DNA from 3 places in the Aurantimonas sp. DM33-3 genome. Region 3 is predicted to be linked to each of the others. Evidence: riboswitches for the same ligand, from Rfam matches in the RefSeq annotation. Region 3 holds a riboswitch; each other region holds the start of a gene.

Region 1 (4,427 bases), on a different contig from region 3:
TCGTTCCCGTGCGGCAACCGTGCCGAGATAGCGCGCCACCCGCGGATCGCCGTCTCCGGCCAACAGTGTACGCGTCGGCCCGATCGCCGCGATCTCGCCAGCGTCTAGAAACGCCGTCCGGTCGGCGTGACCGACTGCGTCCTCGGGATGGTGCGTGACCATGACGATCGCCGGCGGCACCTCGCGCCCCGCCCGCAATTCGGTCAGGATCGCCAGCATCTCGCGGCGCAGGGCAGGACCGAGCGCGGCGAAAGGCTCGTCGAGAAGGAGGAGCGGCCGGTCACGCAGGAAGACCCGCGCCAAGGCCACCCGTTGCCTTTCGCCGCCCGACATCTCGGCCGGACGCCGCGTGGCGAAGCCCGCCAGCCCGACCGCGTCGAGAGCCGCCTCGACGCGGCGTCTGTCCGCCGCAGCCACCCGCAGATCGGGGGCGATGCCAAGGGCGACATTGCGGAAGACGTCGAGATGGGGAAACAGGTTGTTGTCCTGGAAGACGATGCTGAGCGGGCGTTCCGCCGGTGCGACACCAGCCATCGCGCGCCCGTCGATGGCGATCGTGCCGGCGGAGGGCGCAGCGAACCCCGCCACGAGGTCGAGCAGCGTCGACTTGCCCGCGCCGCTCGGACCGATGACCGCCAGCCATTCGCCGGCTTCCACCGCAAGATCGAAGCGCATCTCGCTGCCGCCATGGGCAAAGCGGACATCGTCGAGGACGAGAGCCTTCTTCATGCCGGATGGTCCCTTCGTGCAAGTCCGCGCTCGGCCAGCGCCATCAGCGACAGGCACAGGATGCCGAGGAGCAGCGCCAGCCCGGCCGCGTCGGCCGTGCGATAGCTGCCCATTCGCTGCAGCAGAAGATAGGGCAAGGTCACCAGGTCCTGGCTGCCGAACAGGGCGATGGCGCCAAGATCGCCGAGCGAGATCGCCAGCGCGAAGGCAAAGCCGAGGGCGACAGGCGCGCGCAGGACCGGCCAGTCCACGACCCGCAGCCGCGACAGGCCTGCAAGGCCGAGGCTGTCGGCCAGCCGGCCGGTCGCCTGGTTGGCTGCCGCCAGCGCCGGCCCGACGATGCGCACGATGAAAGGCACGGCCATCGCCGCGTTGGTGGCAACCACGACATAGGGCGCGGCGGCAAAGACGTCGGTGACCTGCCGCAGCGCCAGGAACCAGCCGGCCCCGACCACGATGGGGGGAACGACGAGCACGAGACTGGCCGTCGTCTCCAAACCGTTGCCAAGCGCCTGCCTGCGTCGGGTCAGCCGGTCCGCCAGCGCGTTGCGCAGCGCCTCGGTGGCGAGGACGATGGCCAGGGAGACGGTCATCGCAAGAAGCGCGGCAGTCGTCGCAATGACGATGCTGGTGATCGCCGCACGATGGACCGCCGGATCAGCCAGCAATCGCGCCAGATCCGCTTCCAGGCCGCGCACCACTACCGCAACGAAGGGCGCCAGGACGAAGCCGATGCCGAGGAGCAGCACGAGCGCGTCCACCGCGGCCCGAGCAGGACTGCGGCGATCATAGCGCAGCGCGCGGCCGCCCAGGCCGAAACCGGCGGCGACATCGCCGCCAAGCCGGGTCGCAAGCCACAGGACGATCGCCGTCAGGCCGATCTGGACGAGCGACAGCGTGATCGCACGGCCGGGATCGAAATCGTAGCGCAGCGACTGGTAGATCGCGACTTCCAGCGTCGTGGCGCCGGGCCCGCCCCCCAGCACCAGCACGAGAGTGAAGCTGGTGACGCAGAGCATGAAGATCAGGCTCGCGGCCGCCGGCAGTGCACCGCGCAGGGCCGGCCATTCGACAAGCCGGAACGTGGCCAGCGGGCTCAGCGACAATTGCCCGGCGAGCTTCCAGCTTTCGGCCGGCACGCGGTCGAGCCCGGCCAGCATCAGCCGGGCGGCCAGCGGCAGGTTGAAGAAGACATGGGCGATCAGGATGCCGGAGAGACCATAGATGTCGAGCCGCGCCAGTCCGATCGCCGCAAGAGCGTCCGAGACGAGGCCGTTGCGACCCCAGATGGTGAGGATCGCCAGCGCGCCGACCAGCACGGGCAGCACCTGCGGCAGGAGGAACAGGCGCAGCACCGCACGGCGACCGGGAAAGCGGGCACGATGCAGTGCCAGCGCCAGCGGGATGGCCCCCACCACCGAAAGAAGGGTCGACAGCACCGCCTGCTCGAGGGTGAACAGGACGACGCCGAGGAGATAGCGATCACCGGCGACCGCCCGGAAATCGGGCGCGGCACCCGTCGCAAAGAGAAGCACGACGAAGGCGCCGGCCAGGAAGCCGACGAGGATGCTTGCAGCGCCGAGGCCGAGGCCGATCCGCCAGGCACGATCCGCAGCACCGGTCATGAATGCCTCACCGGGACGCGCACTCGATCGTCAGCGGCCGATCGCTTCGAGCCATTCCTGCGTCCACGCCTTGCGGTTCGCCGCCACCGTTTCCGGATCGATCATCAGCGGCGTCTCCACCTGCACCAGGCGACCGAACGCCTCGGGCAGATCGATGCCGTCCGCGACCGGCAACGTCCAGTTGGTGGTGGGGATCAGCGACTGCACCTCGGCGGTCAGCATGTAGTCGAGGAAGCGCGTCGCCAGTTCGGCTGTCTCGGTCGTCTTCAGCATCGCCGCCACCTCGATCTGCAGGTAGTGGCCCTCCGCGAAGGCCGCGGCCTGATAGCGGTCGGTGTCTTCCTCGATCATGTGGTAGGCGGGCGATGTCGTGTAGCTGAGAACCATCGGCACCTCGCCGCTGGTGAACAGGCCATAGGCCTCGCTCCAGCCCGGCGTCACGGTCAGGATGCGCTTCGACAGCTGCTCCCATTTGGCAGCGGCCTCGTCGCCATAGATCTTCTTCATCCAAAGCATCATGCCGAGGCCGGGCGTCGAGGTCCGCGCGTCCTCGATGGCGATCTTCACCTCGGGATCGCCATTGACCAGATCGTCGAGGCTCGCCGGTGGTTCGGCAATCGCCTCGCTGTCGTAGACGAAGGCGAGATAGGAATAGTCGTAGGGGACGAAGATGTCGTCCGAGAAGCCGGTCGGCACGTTGAGCCCCGAGAGGTCCGCCCCGCTCGGCGCGAACATGCCGGTCGCCTTGGCTTCGGGGATGAGATCCGTCGTCAGGCCGAGGACGACGTCGGCTTCGGTCGAGGGGCCTTCGAGCTTGAGACGATTGAGGATCGCGACGCCGTCCTCGAGACCGACGAACTGCAGGTCGCAGGCGCACACCTCTTCAAAGCCCGCCTCGATCTTCGGGCCCGGCCCCCATTCGGGCGTGAAACTCTCATAGGTATAGACGGTGAGCACCGGCTTGTCGGCCTGGGCGACCGCGCTGCTCGCACCGGCCAAAAGGGCGGCCGCGCAAACGCCGAGATGGCGAATGGACAGAGGCGAGGAGGAGACAGGTCGGGCCATGGTGGTGCCTTTCGAGACGGCGGCCTTCGAAACGAAAGCATCCGCGAGACACCCGCCGACGCCCGCATCCCTCCGCCGGTATGAGCCGGATCAGGTTCGACGGGTCGGCATGCGCCTCTCAGCCCGAAGGCACCCCGTGTGAGCACGGAAAGACTTAGAGGTCACGTCGCTTGCCGGCAAGGGCAGCCGCGCCTCTGGCGCCAAGGGGCAGCTCTCCCTGATATCAAGCCCTCACCTCGGACTGCCAGGCTGCGCGCCGGCGTGGCGAATAGGCCATGCCCACGCAGGCGATCCGGTTGTGATGTCGAAGCAGCCGATTGGCGTTTGCGGCCCGATGCTGTAGGCGAGCCGCGATGTCGCGCTTTTCCATTCTCCTTGCCGGCCATATCGCCCCTACCCCTGCGCTGATCAATGCGGTGAAGGGCACGCGGGTCATCGCCGCGGATGACGGCCTGCGCCATGCCGCTGAGCTGCAGGTGACGCCGGAACTCTGGGTCGGCGATTTCGATTCCAGCCCGCCGCGGCCGGCGATCGAACTGACCAGCCTGCCCCGCGAACCCTACCCTCGCGACAAGGCGATGACCGACGGCGAGATCGCCATCGAGGCGGCGCTGACGCGGGGCGCGACCGGCCTGTTGCTGATCGGCGCGCTCGGTGGCCCGCGCAGCGACCACGCCTTCGCACATCTGATCCTCGCCCTGCGCTATGCCGCCCGCGGCATCGACGTGGAGTTGTTCGACGGCATCGAACGCGCCTGGCCGCTGGGACCGGACCGTCGCGCCTTCGATCTTGCGCCCGGCACGCAGTTCTCGATCCTGAAATTCTCGGATCTTTTCGGCTTGACGATCTCCGGCGCGAAATGGCCGCTCGACGCTGTCGACCTGCCATTCCACTCGATCCTCACACAGTCGAACGAAGCGCTGGGGCCGATCGCCGTGACGGTCCGCCAGGGTACGGCGCTCCTCGTCGCCCAGGCCGATCCCAAGGTCCGCTGATCCGCAACATCGC
Region 2 (4,427 bases), on a different contig from region 3:
GGCGACATCGGCGCGAATGCGACATCGCTGTCGCATTCGAAACAGGGCTCGGACGGAAATTCCTCGTTTGGGCTCAGGACGATACGCCAGGGCCCGAAAAGTTCCGCTGTCGTAGAAAGACCCTATTGCTGCCAGAGTCCGTCCTTTTTCTCGTCACAGGAATTGACGAAGGAGGCGGCGTCGCAAACGTCGCATCTCAAGGACATGCCAAGAATGAAGTTTCTGCCGAAGGCCGCTCTCGCGGCCGCGCTTTTCGCCGGAACGATGGTCGGTTCGTACTCCGTCGCAATCACTCCGGTCGTAGCCGAAACGAAGTCCGCGGCCTCGGGTTCCGCGTCTTATTACGGAAAGCGCTTTCATGGTCGCCGCACGGCGAACGGCGAAAGCTTCAACATGAATTCCATGACGGCGGCTCACAAGACGCTGCCCTTCGGCACCAAGGTGCGCGTCACCAACCGTCGCAACGGCAAGTCCGTCGTCGTGCGCATCAACGACCGCGGCCCGTATCATGGCGGCCGGATCATCGACCTGTCGCGCGCCGCGGCCTCGAAGATCGGCATGATCCATTCGGGCACCGCCAAGGTCAGCCTCGACATCCTCTAGGGTCTCGGCTCTGCCGACCGCATGACGGGGCGCTCGTCGCCCGCATGTGACACATCTTGTCCGACGGCGCCGCTCGCGCCGCGGACCGCCCGCGACACCCATCGCGGGCCTCTGGGCTCGGGCTTTGCCCCTGACCGCCTCCCGGCCGTCCTGGCTCGCGGCGCATCGCCTGCGTTGCCGCCGCGATGTCCCGATCGGCGCTGCCGATCCTGCTTCCCGTCTTCCCGCTCTCTGCCGCTTCGTGTCGTCTCGCCGATCTCTAGCGACGACCGCTGCAACCGCTGTTGACACCCCCACGGGGGCTGCTACCGTCCGCTCGTCCAAGGGGAGTTCCGGCAAGGAACTGAGAGGCCGACGGCCGCCGATCATCGGCGAAGCGCGCGGCGACCCTACGAACCTGATCCAGTTCATACTGGCGTAGGGATGGGAAAGCCGCCGACCTCTCCGGCCCGCAATGCGGGCCATGCCCCCGACGACAGGGGCGATCCGACAGGCCGACGAGAGTTTTCGATCACCGAAAGCAGAACTGGATCTCCGACGCGAGCGCGACTGGAGAACCAAGATGAATGCCGTGACACCCACCGTCACCGCCGGCCCGCTGCCGGCCTCCCGCAAGATCTACCTGGCCGGAACGGCCTTTCCCGACATCCGCGTGCCGATGCGCGCGATCACCGTCCATCCGACCGCGGGCGAGCCCGACGTCATCGTCTACGATCCGTCCGGCCCCTATACGGACAGCCAGGTCGAGACCGACATCGCCAAGGGCCTGCCGCGCATCCGCGAAAACTGGATCGCGGCCCGCGGCGACACCGAGTTCTACGAGGGCCGCGCGGTGCAGCCCGAGGACAACGGCAATCTGCCGGCCGAAAAGCTGACGCCGGAATTTCCGGTTCGCAACGCACCGCGCCGGGCGACGGGCGGGCGTGCCGTGACCCAGTACGAATATGCCCGCGCCGGCATCGTCACCGCCGAGATGGAGTTCGTCGCGATCCGCGAGAATCTCGGCCGCGCCGAGGCGAAGCGGGCGCTGGAGCGCGACGGGGAGCCGTATTCGGCGGCGATCCCGGACTTCATCACCCCGGAATGGGTGCGCGACGAGGTCGCCTCCGGGCGCGCCATCATCCCGGCCAACATCAACCATCCGGAAGTCGAGCCGATGGCGATCGGCCGCAACTTCCTGGTCAAGATCAACGCCAATATCGGCAATTCCGCCGTCACCTCCTCGATGGCCGAGGAAGTGGAGAAGATGGTCTGGGCGATCCGCTGGGGCGCCGACACGGTGATGGACCTGTCCACCGGCCGCAACATCCACAACATCCGCGACTGGATCATCCGCAATGCGCCGGTGCCGATCGGCACGGTGCCGATCTACCAGGCGCTGGAGAAGGTGAACGGCATCGCCGAGGACCTGACCTGGGAGGTTTTCCGCGACACGCTGATCGAGCAGGCCGAGCAGGGCGTCGACTATTTCACCATCCATGCCGGGGTGCGGCTGTCCCATATTCCGCTGACGGTGGATCGCACCACGGGCATCGTGTCGCGCGGCGGCTCGATCATGGCGAAGTGGTGCTTGCACCACCACCGCGAGAGCTTTCTCTACGAGCATTTCGAGGAGATCGCCGATATCTGCCGGGCCTATGACGTGTCCTTCTCCATGGGCGATGGCCTGCGTCCCGGCTCGATCGCCGATGCCAACGACGCGGCGCAGTTCGCCGAGCTCGACACGCTGGGCGAGCTCACACAGATCGCCTGGGCGAAGGGCTGCCAGGTGATGATCGAGGGGCCGGGCCATGTGCCGATGCACAAGGTGAAGGAGAATGTCGACCGCCAGATGCGGGTCTGCGGCGAGGCGCCGTTCTACACGCTCGGACCCTTGGTCACCGACATCGCGCCGGGCTACGACCACATTACCTCGGGCATCGGGGCGGCGATGATCGGCTGGTTCGGCACGGCGATGCTCTGCTACGTCACCCCGAAGGAGCATCTCGGCCTTCCTGACCGCGACGACGTCAAGGTCGGCGTCGTCACCTACAAGATCGCGGCCCATGCGGCCGATCTCGCCAAGGGCCATCCGGCGGCGCAGCTGCGCGACGACGCGCTGAGCCGGGCGCGCTTCGAGTTTCGCTGGGAGGACCAGTTCAACCTTTCCCTCGACCCGGAGACGGCGCGCTCCTTCCACGACCAGACGCTGCCCAAGGAGGCGCACAAGGTGGCGCATTTCTGCTCCATGTGCGGCCCGAAATTCTGCTCCATGAAGATCTCCCACGACATCCGCGCCGAGGCGCAGAAGGAGGGCATGGAGAAGATGGCGCAGAAATATCGCGAGGGCGGCGATCTCTACATGCCCGCCGGCGACGTGCCGGCCGAGTAGGGCTCAGCGAAGCGGAGGCGGCAGCGCGCTGCCGCCTCCCGTGTCCCCCAGGTGGAACGGGGCGGGCCTTCGGGTGGTTAGGCGTTCGACTGCATCAGGAGAACGCACGATGGCCGATCCGAAGGCCCCCAGACACGATCAGAAGCCCGCCGATGGCGGCGTCCTCGACAATGCGCTGCAGCGCACCGACAATTCCTTTGCCGGCAAAGACCCCGACGAGCGGCTGATCGGCACCGATATTCCGGACGACGAACAGGACGCCGAGGAAGACGAAGAAAGAGACTGACCGTCTCCTGCTCCGGCCGATCGGTCGCGCCGCGCAGCAATTGCCCGGACGCCCGATCGCCGCTAAAGCCGCGCCATGCGGAACGCTGACGACCTTCTGAGCGAACTCGACGCCTGGCACGATGCCGGCCGGCGGATCGACATGTGGTGGCGGGACGACGATGCGATTGCCGCGACGCCGGCGCTCGAGGCGCTGGTCGCCGCCGCGCACCGCCATGCGGCACCGCTGGCGTTGGCGGTCATCCCCGCGGGGCTGGCGGACAGTCTAGTCGCCCATCGCGGCGATCCGCTCCTCACCATCCTTCAGCATGGCCACGCCCACCGGAACCATGCCGCGCCCGGCGGACGCGCCGTGGAATGCGGCGGCGACCGGCCTTTGGCCGAGGTGCTGGCGGAGTTCGACGAGGGGCGCAGCCGCCTGGCGGCGGCATTCGGCGACCGTTTCGTGCCGGTGATGGTGCCGCCCTGGAACCGCATCGAGCCGGCGGTGGCCGAGGCATTGCCGGCCATGGGCTATGCCGGCATCTCGGTGTTCGGGCCGCGCCAGACCGCCTCGCCGCAGGCGGCCTGCCGCCATGTGAACGCCCATCTTGATCTGCTCACCTGGAAGGGCGGCGCGCGTTTCGCCGGGCATGACAAGCTGGTCCGGCTGGCCGCCGAGCGCCTTGCCGACCGGCGGCTCGGGCGCAGCGATCCGGCCGAGCCCTTCGGCATCCTCACCCACCATCTCGACCACGACGCCGAGACCTGGGCGTTTCTCGACGAATTGCTGGCCCTTTTCGCCGCTCATCCGGCGGTCCGATGGCGTAACGCTGGGGCACTGTTCGCCGGCGCACCGACGGACGAACTGGTCCGATGAGCGCGATCGTGCGACCCGCACGAGCCGGCGACATCGCCGCGGTGGTCGAACTCCTGCACACCCACATGAACGCCAGGATCCCGCGCGAGCGCTGGGCCCGGCTCCTCGACTATCCCTGGCGGCCGGAGGGCGTCGAGCGCGGCTGGCTGGTGGAGGATGGCGGGCATGTCGTCGGCTTCATGGGCACGGTCTACAGCGACCGCGTGATCGGCGGCCAGTTGCGGCGCTTCTGCGATCTCTCCTCCTGGTATCTTCTCGCCGATTATCGCGGCGACGGCACCGGCGACGATCTGCTGCGCTCGGGCATGG
Region 3 (4,427 bases):
CTTCAAGGTCGCCGGCACCTCCGAGGGCATCACCTCGCTGCAGATGGACATCAAGATCCAGGGCATCACCGAGGAGATCATGCAGATCGCCCTCGACCAGGCCAAGGGCGGCCGCTTGCACATCCTGCAGGAGATGGGTCAGGCGCTGTCGGAAAGCCGCGCCGAGCTGGGCGAGTTCGCCCCGCGCATCGAGGTCATGCAGATCCCGACCGACAAGATCCGCGACGTCATCGGCGCCGGCGGCAAGATCATCCGCGAGATCGTCGAGAAGACCGGCGCCAAGATCAACATCGAGGATGACGGCACGGTGAAGATCGCGTCGTCCTCCGGCAAGGAGATCGAGGCGGCCAAGAAGTGGATCCACTCGATCGTCGCCGAGCCGGAAGTCGGCGAAGTCTACGAGGGTACGGTCGTCAAGACCGTCGAGTTCGGCGCCTTCGTGAACTTCTTCGGTTCGCGTGACGGTCTCGTCCACATCTCGCAGCTCGCCGCCGATCGCGTCGCCAAGACGACCGACATCGTCAAGGAAGGCGACAAGGTCTGGGTCAAGCTGATGGGCTTCGACGAGCGCGGCAAGGTTCGCCTGTCGATGAAGGTCGTCGACCAGGAGACCGGCCAGGAAATCAAGAAGGGCGAGGAAGACGCCGCCTGATCAGGCCGTCTCTCGCTGACAGAATGAAAGGCGCGTCCCTCGGGGCGCGCCTTTTTTTGTTGGAATGAGGGCCGCGGCCTTCGGACCTGGTCGGTGCTTGCGTGTCGTCAGACGGACCGCCGGTGCCGCCGGCGCGACGAACGCTCCTGCAGCCGGGCGATTGCCTCGAGCGCGTCGACGGCGAGCGGCAGCCGCGCGACCTCCTCGACCTGCGGGCGGGTCAGGCCGGTGATGTCTTCCAGGATATGGTCGTCGACCCGCAAAAGGGTGTTGAAGGCGTCGCGGCAAAGCCGCTGCCGGCGCTTCCCCACCGTCCAGGAATGCAGCCATCCCACGAGGCCGGGCTGACTGTGGTGTACTTCGTCGAGCCGGATGGACTGGGGCAGGGTCGAATGATGCAGCATGAGAACCTCCAATTGACGGTGGGCAAAATGTGAGGGTTTCTCATTGATGAGGCAAACGAGAAGGAGTAAGCCTAGCGGCAAGTTCTGCTAATAGGAGGCTCCGCCCGTGCTGACCCCCAATCTGCCCAATCTCGACATGGACCTCGCCCGCACGATGGTGGCGATCGCCGACACCGGCAATTTCTCGCGGGCCGCGGAGCGGGTGCATCGCAGCGCCTCGGCGATCAGCCTGCAGGTGAAGAAGCTGGAGGACATGGTCGGCCGCGACCTGTTCCGCCGCGATGCCCGCAGCGTGGCGCTGACCGCCGATGGCGAGATATTCCTCGGCTATGCCCGCCGCCTTCTGAAGCTGAACGACGAGGCCTTCTCGCGCTTCCTGTCGCCCTGCTGCGAGGGCAGCGTGCGGCTGGGCGTGCCCAATGACAACGGCGTCGTCGCCATGCCGGAAATCCTCCGGCGCTTCGCCCGGACCCATCCCAAGGTCGAGGTGGAGGTGCGGCTGGACCGCACCGAGGAATTGCGGCGGCGCTGCTGGTCCGGGGAGCTCGATCTCGCCGTCTACAGTCACGACGAACGCCTCGACGGGCCGGACTACATCCATTCCGAGCCGCTGGTCTGGGTGGGCGCGCGCGGCGGCCTCGCCGTCGCCGAAACGCCGCTGCCGCTCGCCCTTGCCGATGCCGGCTGCGCCTGGCGCGGCATGGCGCTGGCGGCGCTGGACGCCCGCGATATCGACTACCGCGTCGCCTATACCAGCGAGTTCTGCACCGGCCAGCTTGCGGCCGTCGCCGCCGATCTCGCCATCGCGCCGCTGCCGATCAGCGTCGTGTCGGACGACATCGTGCAGCTGGGCGCCGAGCGCGGCCTGCCGCCGCTGGGCAATTACCGCATGACCCTGGCCCGCCGCGGCGGCGCCGGCCCGGTCGCCGATGCTCTGGCCGCCCATGTGACCGCCAGCTTCTGCGCCATTGCCGAACGCGGCACCCGCCTGTTCGCCTGACGGGCGCGGGGACTGGTATGATCAGGCAGCAGGCGTATCGTGGCCGGGGGCGCGGTCGTTCGGTGCGACCGGTGCGCTGGGGGAGCCTTGAGGGAGGATGAGGGAATGCCGGGGCTGATCATCCGCGTCGTGGCGGCGCTGTTTCTCGGGCTCGTCTCCAGCCAGTCGCTGGAATTCACCCAGCAATATCTCCAGCGCCTCGGCGGCGCCGTCGACGAATTGCGCAAGGTCGTGGAGCGCTTCGACGCCAGCGCGGCGGCCTCCGACCTGTCGCGCAGCGAGGCGGTGGCGCGGTTGCGCGAGAATCGCGACGCCTTCGTCGCGCGCCAAGGCGCGGACGCCGAACAGACCATCGCCCGCTATGACGCGGTGGAGCGGCGTTATCGCAGCGTCGCTGAATCGGCGCCCCTGTTCCGGCCCTTCGTCGCAGCGGGCGACCCGGACTGGGAGATCGCCGAGCGCGCCGCCGCCGACTATCGCCCGGCCCTGCCGATCACCGTCGAGGGGCTGCTCCTGGCGGTCGCGGGTTTTGCCCTCGGCTGGGCGATCGGGGCCGGCGGCCATGGCGCCGCGCGCATGCGCCGGCGTCGCCGCAAGCGTCGGCTGGCGTCGAGCTGAGCCGACGACCGCGATCTTGGCGCGGCGGCGTTGACAGCGCCGCCCGGGAAGCACAGATTCCGTCCATCCAAGGGGAGTTCCGGCAGGGAACTGAGAGGCCATCGGCCGCCGAAAGGCGTGAGCGCGTGGCGACCCTTCGAACCTGATCCGGTTGAGACCGGCGGAGGGATGGAATGCGGTGGCCCCTGGCCTGCGGTTCGCCGCAGGCGAGCGCCGCGCCGCCGATCTTTCCCCTGCCATCAGCCGGATCTCCGAGACGCGTCGAGGAGGATCGAGACAATGGCCGACCGGGTCGCCTGTTTGCACGACGCCTGCCGCACAAGCGGGGCCTGACCATGCGGGTTGCCGTCATCGGGGCCGGCGTTGCCGGGCTCGTCACTGCGCTGGAACTCGCCGAGCGGGGCGCCGATGTCGCGCTGTACGAGGCGGCGCCAGAACTGGGCGTTGCCGCGGCGTCGTGGCTGGCCGGCGGCATGCTGGCGCCGCGCTGCGAGGCCGAGAGCGCCGACCCGGCCATCGTGGCGCCGGGCCTGGCGGGGATCGACTGGTGGTCGCGGCATGTGCCGGACGTCGCGTGCCACGGCACGCTGGTGCTGGCGCCCTGGCGCGACCGCGCGGACCTTGCCCGCTTTGCCCGCCGCACGCAGGGTCACGAGCGGCTCGACGCCGACCGGGTCGCGGCGTTGGAGCCCGATCTCGCCGGTCGCTTCGCCGAGGGCCTGTTCTTTGCCGAGGAAGCCCATCTCGATCCGCGCCGCACGCTGGAGGCGCTGGCGGAACGGCTGCGCGAACGCGGCGTGGCGCTGCATTTCGGCCGACGCGTCGCGCCCGCCGATCTCGACCATGATCGCATCATCGATGCGCGCGGCATCGCGGCGCGACCGGAACTGCCGCGGCTGCGGGCTGTGCGCGGCGAGATGGTGCTGCTGCGCACCAACGAGGTCTCGCTGTCGCGGCCGGTGCGGCTGCTGCATCCGCGCTCGCCGATCTATGTCGTGCCGCGCGCGGACGGGCTGTTCATGGTGGGCGCGACCATGCTGGAAAGCGACGACGATCGCGGCATCAACCTGCGCGGCACCGTCGAGCTGCTCAACGCCGCCTATGCGCTGCATCCGGCATTCGCCGAGGCCGAGCTGGTGGAGACCGGCGCCGGCCTGCGGCCCTCCTATGCCGACAATCTGCCAAAGGTGACGCGGAACGGCCGGGTGGTCAGCCTGAACGGGCTGTACCGCCACGGCTTCCTGCTGTCGCCGGCCATGGCGGCGGAGGCCGCCGCCGAAATCTTCGCAGAGACGCTGAAGGACGCATCATGAGAATTTCCGTCAATGGCGAGGAGCGCCTGGTCGAGGCCGCCACCCTCGACCAGGCGCTCGTCGAACTGGGTTACGAGGGCGCCGTGGTCGCCACGGCGCTGAACCGCGACTTCGTGCCGAAGACCGAACGCGGGACGGTGCGGCTCGCCGAGGGCGACGCCATCGAGATCATCGCCCCGATGAAGGGAGGCTGAGCATGGACACGATCGACACCGACACGGCGAGCGCCGTGACCGGCATGGACGTCTATGGCCGTCGCATTGCCTCGCGGCTGATGCTCGGCACCTCGCTCTATCCTTCGCCGCAGATGATGACCGATGCGATCAAGGCGTCCGGGGCCGGCATCGTCACCGTCTCGCTGCGGCGCGAATGCGGCGAGGCGCGGGCCGGCCAGGCCTTCTGGGAGCTGATCCAAGGCCTTGGCCTCGACATCCTGCCCA

What was found. A riboswitch is a leader RNA that binds a small molecule or an ion and turns the genes downstream of it on or off. The one in region 3 is predicted to bind thiamine pyrophosphate.
Region 1: it holds a riboswitch for thiamine pyrophosphate, as region 3 does, so the genes downstream of both, thiB (thiamine ABC transporter substrate binding subunit) here and thiO (glycine oxidase ThiO) in region 3, are expected to answer to the same signal.
Region 2: it holds a riboswitch for thiamine pyrophosphate, as region 3 does, so the genes downstream of both, thiC (phosphomethylpyrimidine synthase ThiC) here and thiO (glycine oxidase ThiO) in region 3, are expected to answer to the same signal.

The regions. Positions count from the first base shown of each region.
Region 1 covers NZ_JACSGS010000007.1:197,343-201,769, reverse strand. The annotation lists gene thiQ (thiamine ABC transporter ATP-binding protein) at 1-729, opposite strand, end outside; gene thiP (thiamine/thiamine pyrophosphate ABC transporter permease) at 726-2,354, opposite strand; gene thiB (thiamine ABC transporter substrate binding subunit) at 2,385-3,419, opposite strand; TPP riboswitch at 3,470-3,566, opposite strand; gene H9Q09_RS12100 (thiamine diphosphokinase) at 3,773-4,414, shown strand.
Region 2 covers NZ_JACSGS010000010.1:129,523-133,949, forward strand. The annotation lists gene H9Q09_RS14790 (septal ring lytic transglycosylase RlpA family protein) at 265-603, shown strand; TPP riboswitch at 917-1,044, shown strand; gene thiC (phosphomethylpyrimidine synthase ThiC) at 1,166-2,974, shown strand; gene H9Q09_RS14800 (hypothetical protein) at 3,084-3,260, shown strand; gene H9Q09_RS14805 (polysaccharide deacetylase family protein) at 3,336-4,118, shown strand; gene H9Q09_RS14810 (hypothetical protein) at 4,115-4,427, shown strand, end outside.
Region 3 covers NZ_JACSGS010000002.1:141,304-145,730, reverse strand. The annotation lists gene pnp (polyribonucleotide nucleotidyltransferase) at 1-652, shown strand, start outside; gene H9Q09_RS03470 (hypothetical protein) at 760-1,056, opposite strand; gene H9Q09_RS03465 (LysR substrate-binding domain-containing protein) at 1,163-2,056, shown strand; gene H9Q09_RS03460 (DUF2937 family protein) at 2,162-2,674, shown strand; TPP riboswitch at 2,735-2,860, shown strand; gene thiO (glycine oxidase ThiO) at 2,848-3,987, shown strand; gene thiS (sulfur carrier protein ThiS) at 3,984-4,181, shown strand; gene H9Q09_RS03445 (thiazole synthase) at 4,226-4,427, shown strand, end outside.